4 regions of the Effusibacillus consociatus genome follow, and region 1 is predicted to be linked to each of the others. Evidence: predicted binding sites of a transcription regulator. Region 1 holds the regulator's gene; each other region holds the start of a gene.
The links. The regulator LexA, encoded in region 1, represses DNA repair genes until DNA is damaged. The targets are predictions, from matches to a motif close to CGAACATATGTTCG.
Positions count from the first base shown of each region.

Region 2: the regulator LexA is predicted to act here: its motif matches at 1,159-1,172, upstream of ACFO8Q_RS10230 (SPL family radical SAM protein).
Region 3: the regulator LexA is predicted to act here: its motif matches at 1,768-1,781, upstream of ACFO8Q_RS04815 (YhjD family protein).
Region 4: the regulator LexA is predicted to act here: its motif matches at 1,865-1,878, upstream of ACFO8Q_RS15435 (DNA polymerase IV).

Region 1 is NZ_JBHSHC010000016.1:58,065-61,175, reverse strand. It holds gene ACFO8Q_RS03225 (DUF456 domain-containing protein) at 1-332, shown strand, start outside; gene ACFO8Q_RS03220 (LysM peptidoglycan-binding domain-containing protein) at 352-666, opposite strand; gene lexA (transcriptional repressor LexA) at 849-1,466, shown strand; gene glnA (type I glutamate--ammonia ligase) at 1,553-2,854, opposite strand; gene ACFO8Q_RS03205 (MerR family transcriptional regulator) at 2,996-3,111, opposite strand, start outside.
Region 2 is NZ_JBHSHC010000086.1:51,991-55,101, reverse strand. It holds gene ytvI (sporulation integral membrane protein YtvI) at 1-494, shown strand, start outside; gene ACFO8Q_RS10235 (GNAT family N-acetyltransferase) at 511-996, shown strand; gene ACFO8Q_RS10230 (SPL family radical SAM protein) at 1,189-2,175, shown strand; gene ACFO8Q_RS10225 (LysR family transcriptional regulator) at 2,150-3,025, opposite strand.
Region 3 is NZ_JBHSHC010000028.1:51,759-54,869, forward strand. It holds gene ACFO8Q_RS04800 (sensor histidine kinase) at 1-822, shown strand, start outside; gene ACFO8Q_RS04805 (hypothetical protein) at 918-1,256, shown strand; partial or broken gene ACFO8Q_RS04810 (diadenylate cyclase) at 1,472-1,626, opposite strand; gene ACFO8Q_RS04815 (YhjD family protein) at 1,798-2,052, shown strand; gene ACFO8Q_RS04820 (Y-family DNA polymerase) at 2,078-2,401, shown strand; gene ACFO8Q_RS04825 (DinB/UmuC family translesion DNA polymerase) at 2,332-2,739, shown strand; gene ACFO8Q_RS04830 (hypothetical protein) at 2,878-3,078, shown strand.
Region 4 is NZ_JBHSHC010000112.1:106,877-109,987, forward strand. It holds gene ACFO8Q_RS15430 (YolD-like family protein) at 222-551, opposite strand; gene ACFO8Q_RS15435 (DNA polymerase IV) at 568-1,821, opposite strand; gene ACFO8Q_RS15440 (hypothetical protein) at 2,016-2,171, shown strand; gene ACFO8Q_RS15445 (DNA-binding protein) at 2,307-2,693, shown strand; gene ACFO8Q_RS15450 (SIR2 family protein) at 2,801-3,111, shown strand, end outside.

The DNA of each region.
Region 1 (3,111 bases):
GGTTCTGGATGGTACAAGCTTTACTGATCGCATTGAACTTTCTGGCCGATTGGGTTTCAAGTGTCTTGGGGATTAAACGAGCGGGTGGCTCCAAACAAGCAATTTGGGGATCCGCAATCGGAATGCTGATCGGGCCGTTTGTGATGGGGCCTTTTGGGATCTTGGCGGGTCCTGTTGTCGGAGCCATGGCTGGTGAACTAATTCGGGTGCAAAAAGCGGGTCAAATTGCTCGAGTCGGGTTCGCATCGTTAATCGGATTTATTCTCGGAACCTTGTCCAAACTGGTACTTGTTCTACTCCAAATTGTTTTGTTTGCAATCCGGATTTGGTAATCCAAGGTGAAGCGAAACGTCAAAAGACAGGAAGATGAAGTACCGTTCCGATCTGAAGATTCCCCGATTTCAAACGGTTCGCCTTCTTTATGTAATAAATTGCTTCCTGTATATCTTTCCCTTGGTAATTTTCATTCGCGATGGACCAAAGAGTATCGCCAGGTTGTACAACTACCACAACCTCTTCATTGCTGCCATATGCCTCGTTTCCCCAAAGAAGGTTAAGTCCAATCCCCACAAATAGAATTGCGATCAATCCAATAAGCAAAACTTGCACTTTCTTCTGAGGCTTCCGCTGAATATTCTCGCCCAGAATATGGTTATACGTATACATAAACAAATCCCCTTTCCCGAACATTCGTTCTCGATTATCTTCATCATATCCAGAACGTTAGTTCGTGTCAATACAAAAATCGAACTTATGTTTGTATTTTTTTCCACCACATGATATAATTCGTTTATAAGAGTCTATGAAACGTTTCCATTTCTAGTACAGTTAGGAGAGAGATTTTGGCTATGAAGTTGTCCAAACGCCAACAACAGATTCTGGATTTTATTAAAGATGAAGTTCGCAAGAAAGGGTATCCCCCTTCCGTGCGGGAAATTGGGGATGCTGTAGGCCTTGCGTCAAGTTCGACTGTCCACGGTCACCTTGCACGGTTGGAGCAAAAAGGTCTTATTCGACGAGATCCGGTTAAACCCCGGGCGATCGAAGTATTAGGCATGGAGACTCCTGCTGTACAACATGACCTCTCCGCTGTAATGGTACCCATAATTGGAAAAGTAACTGCCGGAAGCCCAATCACTGCCGTCGAAAATGTCGAGGACTACTTCCCTCTCCCGGCTAGCATGGCAGCTGATGGTGAGCTATATCTTTTGACTGTTGAAGGAGACTCGATGATTGAAGCAGGGATTCATGACGGTGACCTTGTGATCGTTCGAAAACAACAGACCGCACGAAACGGGGAAATTATCGTTGCGATGACGGAGGATGATGAAGCGACCGTTAAGCGTTTCTATAGAGAAGCGGATCACATCCGTCTCCAACCGGAGAATTCCTCAATGGAACCTTTACGCTATAAAAACGTAACGATCCTGGGAAAAGTAATCGGTGTATTCCGCTACGTATCCTAATTGATTTCTTTCAAGATAAAAAGCCCGTCCCGACAACTTGTCGGGGCGGGCTTTCATTTTTGTTGAATATTTCGATTCAGGCAGGTTTAGTAGGTTGCAAGGTATTGATCACGTTCCCAATCATGAACTGTCGTACGGAACATATCCCATTCGATCAGTTTGGCCTCAACGAAGTGGGTGACAGCATGTTCGCCAAGAGCAGAACGAATCACATCATCAGCGAGAAGTTCATCCACAGCTTCCTTCAAGGAACCAGGCAGAGAGCGAATTCCAATTCTTTCACGTTCCACTTCGTTCATCACGTAGATGTTGCGGTTAACCGCATCCGGAAGCGGAAGTTCGTTCTTAATACCGTCAAGACCTGCTTTTAACATAACTGCAAGCGCGAGATACGGATTGCAGGCAGGATCCGGATTGCGAACTTCAATACGCGTAGAAAGTCCACGAGAAGCAGGGATACGCACGAGAGGCGAACGGTTTTTTGCAGACCATGCCACATAGCAAGGTGCCTCATAGCCCGGAACCAAACGCTTGTAAGAATTCACTGTCGGATTTGTAATTGCGGCAAAGCCACGTGCATGAGCAAGGATTCCAGCCAGATACTGCCTTGCTGTTTTAGAGAGACCGAGCTCATCAGTCTCATCATAGAATGCATTTTCTTTTCCTTTAAAGAGGGACTGATGGCAGTGCATCCCGGATCCGTTGATTCCAAAAATCGGCTTCGGCATGAACGTAGCATGCAATCCGTATTTACGAGCAACTGTTTTCACGACCAGCTTAAAGGTCATGATGTTGTCAGCTGCGGTTATGGCGTTTGCATACTTGAAGTCGATTTCATGCTGACCGATTGCCACTTCATGGTGAGAAGCCTCAATTTCAAAGCCCATGGACTCCAGAGTTAACACGATTTCACGACGGCAGTTTTCACCCAGATCGAGCGGAGCCAAGTCAAAGTATCCGCCCTTGTCGTTCACTTCCATGGTCGGATTGCCGTTCTGGTCAAGCTGGAACAGGAAGAACTCGGGCTCCGGACCAACGTTCATCGCGGTGAAGCCCATTTCCTTTGCTTCAGCCAAAACTTTTCTCAGAATACCGCGCGGATCGCCTGCGAACGGGGTACCATCCGGCATATAGATATCACAGATCAAGCGAGCCACTTTCCCGTGTTCAGTTTCCCACGGGAAGATTAACCATGTATCGAGATCCGGATACAAGTACATGTCAGACTCTTCGATGCGTACGAAACCTTCGATGGAAGATCCGTCAAACATCATTTTGTTGTCAAGAACCTTGTCCAATTGTGAAATTGGTACTTCCACATTCTTGATTATTCCGAGCAGATCAGTAAACTGCAAACGGATGTAACGAACGTTTTCTTCCTTAGCCATGCGTACAATGTCGTCTCTGGTGAAATGACGATTCAAGGTGGATCCCCCTTTGCATATGTAACAGCGGCAATTTTACCGCTGCAAAATAACACCGATATCTTTTGCAAAAATCAGATAGATATCTTTTACCGAATTATGATATCAGTGGAAGAATCTGGATAATTCTCCCCGAATCAATGATCCGGACACTCCCGGACGACCATGGATGAAGAGTTCTTTTTTCAGGAGCTCATGCAATTCTTCATCTGAAAGATCCT
Region 2 (3,111 bases), on a different contig from region 1:
GGCAAGTGGTCTATGCGGACGTTACTGCGGCGATCGGGGGATACATCCGGGGGCAGGCGATCCTGATTACAATTACTGCCGTGCAGGTTCTGGCCGGGCTGCTGATTCTGCATGTTCCGTACGCTTTCTCGTTGGCGCTGTTGGCCGCTTTTCTTGACATTCTTCCTTTGTTGGGAACCGGTACCCTGTTTGTGCCGTGGGCACTCTATTCCCTGTTTACAGGTGATACCCGTCTTGGTGTAGGCTTGTTGATCGTGTATGGTTTGATCGTGATTGTTCGTCAGGTGATGGAGCCGCGCATCCTGGCCAATACGATTGGGCTTGATCCGCTTGCAACCATCGTGGTGATGTATGCGGGTTATACCGCGGCGGGATTCATCGGATTGCTGCTCGCCCCTTTCATTCTGATCGCTTTCCAATCGCTGCTCAAAGTCCGCATGTTTGATTTGATCATTGGAGCCGGAGACAGGAAAGGACCGCCGGTTCGCCGGTAATCGAGGAAAAGTCACTATGATTGAATTGCGAGAATTGGGGCCCGAGCATGCGGATGTACTTCACCGGCTGCTCCGGATCAGTCGGACTGGCTTCGATGGGTACTTGGCGGAAGAAGTTCTGGGATGGTCGATCTCCCGGCTTGTATGTCTGGGGGATCAGATTGTCGGACTGATCCAGGTTCGGAAATTGGACTCGGAAAAAGCGTACGGAGTTCTTGGTACCTGGCTTGTGCCACAAGTGTGGGGAACGGGAGTGAATCAAGCTGCCAAAGAGGCAATGCTCCGCCTGGTTTTTGAAGAACGGACGGATGTGGATCGGGTGTATTTTTGTATTGAGGAAGAGAATGTGCGCTCGCTTAGGGCGGCGGAAAAGCTTCGGTATGTGAAGAAAATTGGAGAAGAAGACGTGCCTTGCGAGCTGGTGGATGATTTGCGTGATGTCTCGGGGACACAGCGAAGATGGTATGCAATTATGCGTGAAAGTTTCATAAGATGCGGGTGAAAGGACGCTCATGGTAGCGTTCTTTTGTTTTTGATCCATGTATGCGAAACAGGAAAGATTTGCAGGCATAGATCACGGTTTTTACGGAAATTACCTGCCAAGTTGGATAAAAGTGTACTGGAAAGTGAGTTGAAGGATGTGTTACTATACGAATATATGTTCCGAACGCAAGTTCGTACAATGGAGGATCTTATGAGCAATCGCCGCCTGTTCAAGATCAAAAGCAAAACAGTGCTGAATCGCGTTACAACTCCCGCGATGCCCTTCACCTGGTCGATTAATCCTTATCGTGGTTGTTCGCACGGATGTGCATTTTGTTACGCCCGAAATACTCATGAATTTATTGGCATGAGTGCAGATGATTCGTTCCGTACCCATTTGTTCGTGAAAGAGGATGCTCCGGCTGTACTGCGTCGGGAACTGGCAAAGGGAAAGTGGAGGGGAGGCCGGGTTCAGGTCGGCACAGCGACCGATCCCTATCAACCACTGGAGAAACAGCAGGAACTCACGAAACAAATTTTGGAGGTTCTCGCCTTCTATCGTGTTCCAACTTCCATCACAACAAGATCCCCCTTAATTCAGCGGGACATCGAGCTGCTGCGGGAGTTGAACCGTTATGCGGATTGCTCTGTCCAGATTTCAATCAACACATTGGACGTTAAAATATGGCGTTCGATCGAGCCTGAATCGCCACACCCTCAGGCAAGGTTTGACACAGTAAAGAAATTGCGGGAAGCGGGAATCCGAACGGGGATCTTATTGGCGCCGGTTCTTCCGTTTTTAACAGATGATGTTCCGATGTTGAAGCGGTTGGTTCAGTCTGCCCGGGAATCTGACGCTTCATTTGTCGTTCCTTCGATCTTGCGGCTGAAACCCCAAGTCAAGCAATGGTTTTTCGGGCAGCTGGAAGCCCATTTTCCGGAAACCGTTGCTTCCTACCGCAATCTTTACAAAGGAACCTATGTGGAGGAGAGGTATGCAAAGCGCTTCCAGGAAAAAATGGGCCCGATCCTTCAACATTGGGGCTATACAAAAGAATTTTTTGCCGATGGAGATGATGTTTATCCTGGAGTCGCTTATAGGCAAAGCGCCAAAGTGCCGGCAGAAGAGAAAAAGGAACAGTTGTCCTTCGAATCGATCGCTTTTCGTCCCATTAAACCTTCGGAACAAAGGAAATAAACTCTTCCACCGTCTGGTCCAAAAGTTTGCGATCTCTGTAAAGAAGATATAAAGACCAATCAATCTGGGGCATGTCTGCAATCGGAACCGGCACCAACTCTCCCCGTTCGAGTTCGGGTTTTGCAACCAGTTCCGGCAGGAAGGTAATAACACCACCGCTGGCCGCAAGTGTTTTAGCCGCTTCAACGGGTGATACTTTCACCAGTCCGCGTGGCGGGTGCCCAATTTCCTGTGTCAAGGTCGACAGAAAGTCTTCATAGCCCGGTCCCCAATTGACCATAGCCAGCTGCATATTCTTTAAATCAGCCAAACGGCAGGACTCGGAACGGGTTAGTGGATGTGCAGGAGACGCGAAAGCGAGAATGGGTCCCTGATAAACTTGAATCTGCTTAATGCCAGCTCGAACAGGAGCCGAGATCACGAAGCCGACTTGTACCACATCGTCCAAGAGCATCTGCAGGACCTGGTGAGAATGCCCCGTATACATCACGATGTCCACGTCATGCTCCAGAGTGAAGGAATGGATCACCGGAGGGAGCAGATACGCTCCAATTGCAGCAGTGGCTCCTACTGTTAAACGCCGAACCGGATTTCCTTCCAAGCGGACAGCCTCTTTGCCTTCTTGCAGAACTTCTAAAGCCCGTTGGACATACGGCAGAAACACCTCTCCCGCTTTCGTCAACTCCACCCCTCGCGAGGTTCGATCGAAAAGGGATTGTTCCAATTCGGTCTCAAGAGATTGTATACGAGCGGAAACCGTCGGTTGGGAAAGCCCAAGGCTTGCTGCCGCCACGGAGATACTCCGTTCCCGGGCAACCCTTTCGAACACCAGTAACGCTTGCATATCCATAAGATCACCCCGTTAAAACTGAAAAAAGCCAATTCGATAAGATGATAGCATATTTGTCAGCACGATTACAGAATGATGCCCGCGAA
Region 3 (3,111 bases), on a different contig from region 1:
ATTCAAGACCCCGATGAGATAGGGGATTTGGCTCAAACCATTAATACGCTGGCCGAAAAACTCGAACGGGTGGAAAGGGATCGCATCCGGTTGGAACAGGTCCGCAGTGATTTTCTCGCCAACATTTCACATGAGCTCCGCACCCCGCTTACGGCGATACAAGGATTTTTGGAAGCGCTGCAAGACGGGTTGGTGGAAGATGAGGAAGCGAGAGAAAAGTATCTTTACGTGATGTACCAAGAGACCCTGCATTTGAATCGTCTGGTGGACGATCTGATGGATCTCGTCAAACTGGAGAACAAGGAAGTCACTCTGTTTAAAGCGCCGGTTGATATTGCGGAAGTGATGAAGAAGGTAGCCTTTTCGTTTCGCCAGGAGGCTGAGAGAAAGAATGTTCAAGTGAAAGTGTCCGCCGGTGAAAACCTGTCTAAACTTTATGCGGACAAGCACCGGGTGATGCAAATTCTCAAGAATCTGGTGAATAATTCGATCAAATTCACCGAAAACGGTACGATTGAATTGACTGCCGCCCGGGAACGAAACGAACTGAAAATCGTGGTGGCGGATACAGGAACCGGAATTGCCGAAGACGATTTGGAGCGGATTTGGGAAAGGTTTTTCAAAGGAGATCGTGTACGGTCGAAATCCAATAAGGGAACCGGACTGGGGCTTGCCATCGTCAAAGAACTGGTGGAACTCCATAAAGGCAAAATATCGGTTCACAGCGAGTTGGGGAAAGGAACGACTTTTACTCTTTGGATGCCCACTGTTGACGAAATCGGTACCGATCAGCAGGATCATAAATTTTTAATAAAAGGATAAATGATCAATCCCTTTTTGCTAATGGAATGGTTATATTTTGCAGATAACATGAAGATGTGCAAGATAACGATCCTGAAGCGAAAGGGGAGGTATCTGTGAAGAAATTGATGGTGGTTACTCTTGCGGCCTTACTGGCGGGGGGAGGACTTACAGCTTGCTCTGGAGGAGGTACAGGCACGAAACCCGCCGATTCGACCGGTAAGGAGGAAAAAGGGGTTGACCTGAATCCTTCTTCACCGTTTTCAAAGGAAGAAAAACCTGGTGCCGGTCAAAGCAACCCGGTTGGCGGAAACAGCAGCAGCGGAGCCGAATCGCCGGCCAGCGGCGGCAAGGATAGCAGTAAGGACAGCAGTAAGGACAGCAGTAAGGACAGCAGTAAGGACAGCAGTTCCGGCACTGAATCGAAAAGTCCCGGCAGCAGCACCGGTCAATAATAAAGAGCCCCATTACGCAATCGTCGCGTAATGGGGCTTTAGCTGTCGGACGCTTCCTCACATTCCTGACAAACATTTTTTTGGCGGCGGTCCTCATCTCCATCATAGAACTTGCCGCATTCCAGACAGATGTAATCCTCCATCTTGGGGATCACCTTCCTTCCTGATACCACCCTCGGTTAGTATATGCGGCATGTATGTTCCGGTGCCTCCGGTCATTCCACCGAATTAATCGGGCTCTCTTCGGAAACGACCAGCACAAGAGAATCGCTTCGCTCGATCAATCCCATCGCAGCACGATGACGAGTCCCTAGCTTTTCCCATCTGTCATGGCATTCGAGAACGGAAGAACGTTAGCTGCTGAAACAAGTCCTGGCACCCATAACGTCTTTAGCAGACGATACACTTTAGAGGTTCCGGACTTTACCGTAATCCTGCTTCACACCAGAAATTATTTCCAGAGAACATTTGTTTGCATATATCCAAACGAAGAGATTATAATACCCATACCAGAACATATATTCGTGTTTGGGGGTGCGATATGCGTGTCACGGCTGTGATTCGCAAGATTCTCGAACTTGAAATATTTGAACAGCAAATTTCCCAACAGATGCGAGGGTTGAAACAGCAGCTCCGGCAAAAAGACATTTCCATACTTGAACGCCACAACCGGCCTCTGGATATCTGGATCCAATACCGATGGAACGGACGTGTGCATGAAGTTGTTTTTATGCGGTCGATGCTGGACGCTGAGATGCAGGGGTTACTGAGAAGATGGGTGGGGGAAGAGAGGTAATCAATGGATCTATGGTCTCATCGACATGCAAAGCTTTTATGCGTCATGTGAGGCAGCTTCCCGGCCTGAATTTGCATTGGATCGGCACGAATACGATGACTCCACCGACCCGGCGCTGGTGGTATCCGGTGATCCTCAGCTGAGATCGGGTATTATTTTAGCGGCAACGCCTACGGCCAAGAAAGCGGGAATCGAAAATGCCATGCGGCTTGGAGAAGCGTTACAGCGCTGCCCAAAGACTTTTATAAGCGTGAGGAGGTTACCGTTGTCATACTGGAATTGCTGGATGAGGTCTGTCGAAGAGCAAGGGCTGCAGGACAGAAAGGCAGGCGTGTGGGGCTCGGGTTGACTTACGAAGGACTTCAGGGCGGATTTTTTAAAACGAAAACAATCGACTTTTATTCGGATGAAGCGAATCAGTTATACCCCTTTTTGCTCCACCTGCTGGACCGCTGGTGGACCCGGGACGGTGTGAGAGCTGTCACCGTTTCACTTGATTTGCTGCGAAAGTCGAATGCACTTCAACTCTCGTTGGTAGACGATGTGATAAAACGCAACAGCCTATCCAAAGCGATGGATGACATTCGGGCAAAATACGGGGAAACGAGTATCATGCGGGCCATCAGCCTCAAACAAGCGGGGCAATTGGCAGACAGAAGCAAAAAGATCGGCGGCCACTATATGTAACGGACAGGGGGAAAACCATGCGAATTATCGACGGCAACATTTTCGAGGCGATGCGGCTCGTGCTGCCGGAACACAGGGAACTCATGGAACGTTCGAAGCAGGAATCAAAAAAACGGAAGCAACCTATGCTGTCCGAAGATGAAATGGTACGAACTGAACTATCTTCTACAGGAAGCATTGGAACATGGCCGCAAAATCAGGGTGACCTTGTTTGATCCATTTCAGAATGTGATATGGGAAGGGGGCCCCATCCTGAAGAACGGAAAACTGCAGCTTGAAAGCGATGACGGTGTTCATCAAGTATCTCCGAAGAAATTGGTTAAGATCGAGATCATGTAAAGCGATTCACTTTTCTGTACAGGTAGGGGCGAT
Region 4 (3,111 bases), on a different contig from region 1:
CCACTTTTCAAAGAAGATGCTTCCGCAACTACATGGGGCCGGGTTAGGAGCCGGTTGTTCGAAGTGATATTCTGTTTTGCACTTGGAGCACTTCCATTTCGTTGAGCGCCAATCATCCTCTTCGATTATTTGGTCTGTGAACCGACCCATAAGCCTTATAACATCGTGCGGCTTCATTAGATCACCCTGAATTTGGTTTTTCTTTTTCCATGAGGATAGTGTTACATTGTTACATCCAATATATCCGAAAGTTTTACGGATTCTGGGTCGCCGAAGGGATCCACGCCAATCAGCCGATTGGTGACTTGGTCTACTCGCTGCGGATACAACCGAACCTCTTGATTGCCATATGGGTGATACACGGTCAGTATAGTGAGCCTATCGTCTTGAATTGCTTCGCTGAGTAGAACGCTCATCTCCGCCAGTTTGTCTTCGCTGAGGACTGGTTTCTCTTGCCGCTGCAGCTCACGTTTCATTGTTTCCATCCGTTCTCTGTGTTCTGGCAATACGAGTCTCATCGCTTCAAAAATGTTGCCGTCGGTAATTCGCATTAGGTTTGACTCCTTTCTACATGTAATGTCCGCCGATCTTTTTGCTCCGATCTAACAATTGACCAGCTTCCTGGAGGCTGACGGCCCGCATGATGCTGGTCTCGCCGTATTTTGTTCGTATGTCATCAACCGTTTTGGACAAACTGTTCCTTTTTATCACATCTTCAAACAACGACAGTTGAAGTGCATCCGACTTTTGCAGAAGATCAAGTGAAACACTGACGGCTCGCACACCGTCACCGGTCCACCACTTGTCAAGTAACTCCAGTAAAAACGGATACAGATCATGGGATTCATTGGAACAAAAGTTAAGCGTTTTCGCTTTGTAAAATCCGCCCTGAAGTGATTCATAAGTCAAGCCGAGACCCACACGCCGGCCTTTCTGACCTGCAGATCTCGCTCTGCGACAGACCTCATCCAATAGTTCTTGAATGACGATAATGATCTCTGTACGCTTATAAAAATCTCTGGGCAAAGTGGTGCGATGTGAGATTCCCTTATGAGGCACATCATAGGAATCAGGATTCATCGCAGAAAAATCCTGACCGTGACTCCATCGGTGGATCACCGTCCCCCACACCCCAAATCGACGTTGCAGTTTAACTTCCGGGATTTGTGCAACATCTCCAATTGTTCGAGCGCCGAATTCGTAATACAGAACTTCTGCCCGGCGCTTCAGTCCCCACATATCGAAGACGGACAAACTGTGGAGATTCGTTTGGACATCCCGTTCTGTCCACCAGACAATCCCGTCCGGATGTGTTTTCGCCTGTTTGTTTGTCATTTTTGCCATCCATTTGTTGTGTGCAAGGCCAATCCGGCAGCGAATCCGAAACAAATCCCAAATAGCCCCCTTTAATTCACAGGCAGCGTCGACCGGATCGGGAAACAGCGCTGACGGATGGGGGAAAGCAAAAAACGCTTCATCAACGCTGAACTGTTCATACAGCGGAAACATGTATTCAATTACCTGCTGGATGCGAACACTGGTTTCAAGATAGAACTGCATCCGGGGTTTGACAACGATCACCCCGGGACAGCGCTGCAGCGCTTCTCCAAGCCGCATGGCATTTTCGATACCGGCTCTCTTGGCTGTGGGCGTTGCCGCCAGAATAATGCCGGATCTTCTCTCCGGGTCACCGGACACGACAAGCGGCGGATCAGTCGAGTCGTCATTCTCGCGGCGTGCCCATGCGAATTCAGGCCGGGAAGCTGCCTCACATGACGCATAAAAGCTTTGCATGTCGATGAGACCATAAATCCATTTCATCACTCTCATCCCCATTCAAGAACGTGTGTTTTGTATTATATTCCGAACGTACGTTTGTATTCAATGGTAAAAAATAGAGAGGAAATTTTAGCGGAAAAGGAGGCGAAGGAAAGAAAGCGGAGAGAAGCCAAGAAGAATCATAAAAAGGGGATAGTTTGAATAAAACGTATTGATTGAAGAAAGGAGAGGATCACGTGTTAAGGGATTCCAAATCTGTTGTACTTGATACCTGGAAAGGTGCAAAAGTTGCAACTTACATCGATGAATATGATGTCGGACAAAAAGTGATTATTTTTGAAGCGGATAGTTTAGAAGAAGAAGGGTACGTTCCTTCAAATGTATTATCTTAAACCATAGAGAAATCGAAACTCTTCGAGATTTCCTTAATACGGTTTATAAAACAAAGAAGTGAGGCCAAACGGCCTCTTTTTTTGCAGGCATCTCACTACCGGTTGACGAAAGTCTTCGAAGAGGAGGCTTTCCAGATGACGCCTATTTACTGTACAGCAGACCAACTCTCAAAACTCTTCCGAGTCGATTATTCCACCATGCTGGATATCCTTCATAAGGATGCTGAGCTTGATCCGGAGATAAAGAAACTGAATCGATACTTGCTCTCCAAAGTAGTGCAGCTACATAAGACGACTGTAGATCCAATGGAAATCGATCTGGCTACCCAGTTTGTAAATTTGTATGAGGTCCAGGAGATATTAAACGCAGAACTAGGCCCGATGGTCTACTCAACCGTTCTGAGGAAAGCAGCCAAAGGGGAGATCCCTGCATTGAAATTCGGAGATACATATAGGGTACCTGTTAATGCTCTGTTCAATCGGTTGCAAAATGCTGCAATCTCCTACAATAGAAAAAAATAAAAGAGGGCCATTTAAGTAAATTTAACCATTATCCACTTCCTATCTTTCAAAATTTTACATAAAGCTGTATTGTATAAAGTAGGTTTGAAGAACGAGGGGTGGCCAGAATGGATGCAAACAAACAGTTGGAGGAAATTCTAAAGCAATCTGAATCACTGCCTTTTTTGTTCGTTGGATCAGGCTTACCTTTGAGGTATCTGTCCACCGAAAATTGGCCCGATTTATTGAGACATTTCGCATCGATGATTGACTCCTCGGATTATGCGTATGAAAAATATGAAACCAAGGCTGCTCAAGTGCTCTTGGAACAACATAAAAGTAAAACAAAAAACAATCTAATGACCTGTACTGCTGATTTAATAGAAAGGGATTTCAATACTATTTGGTTTGAAAGTGCACTCTTCGAGGAAAGCCGGAG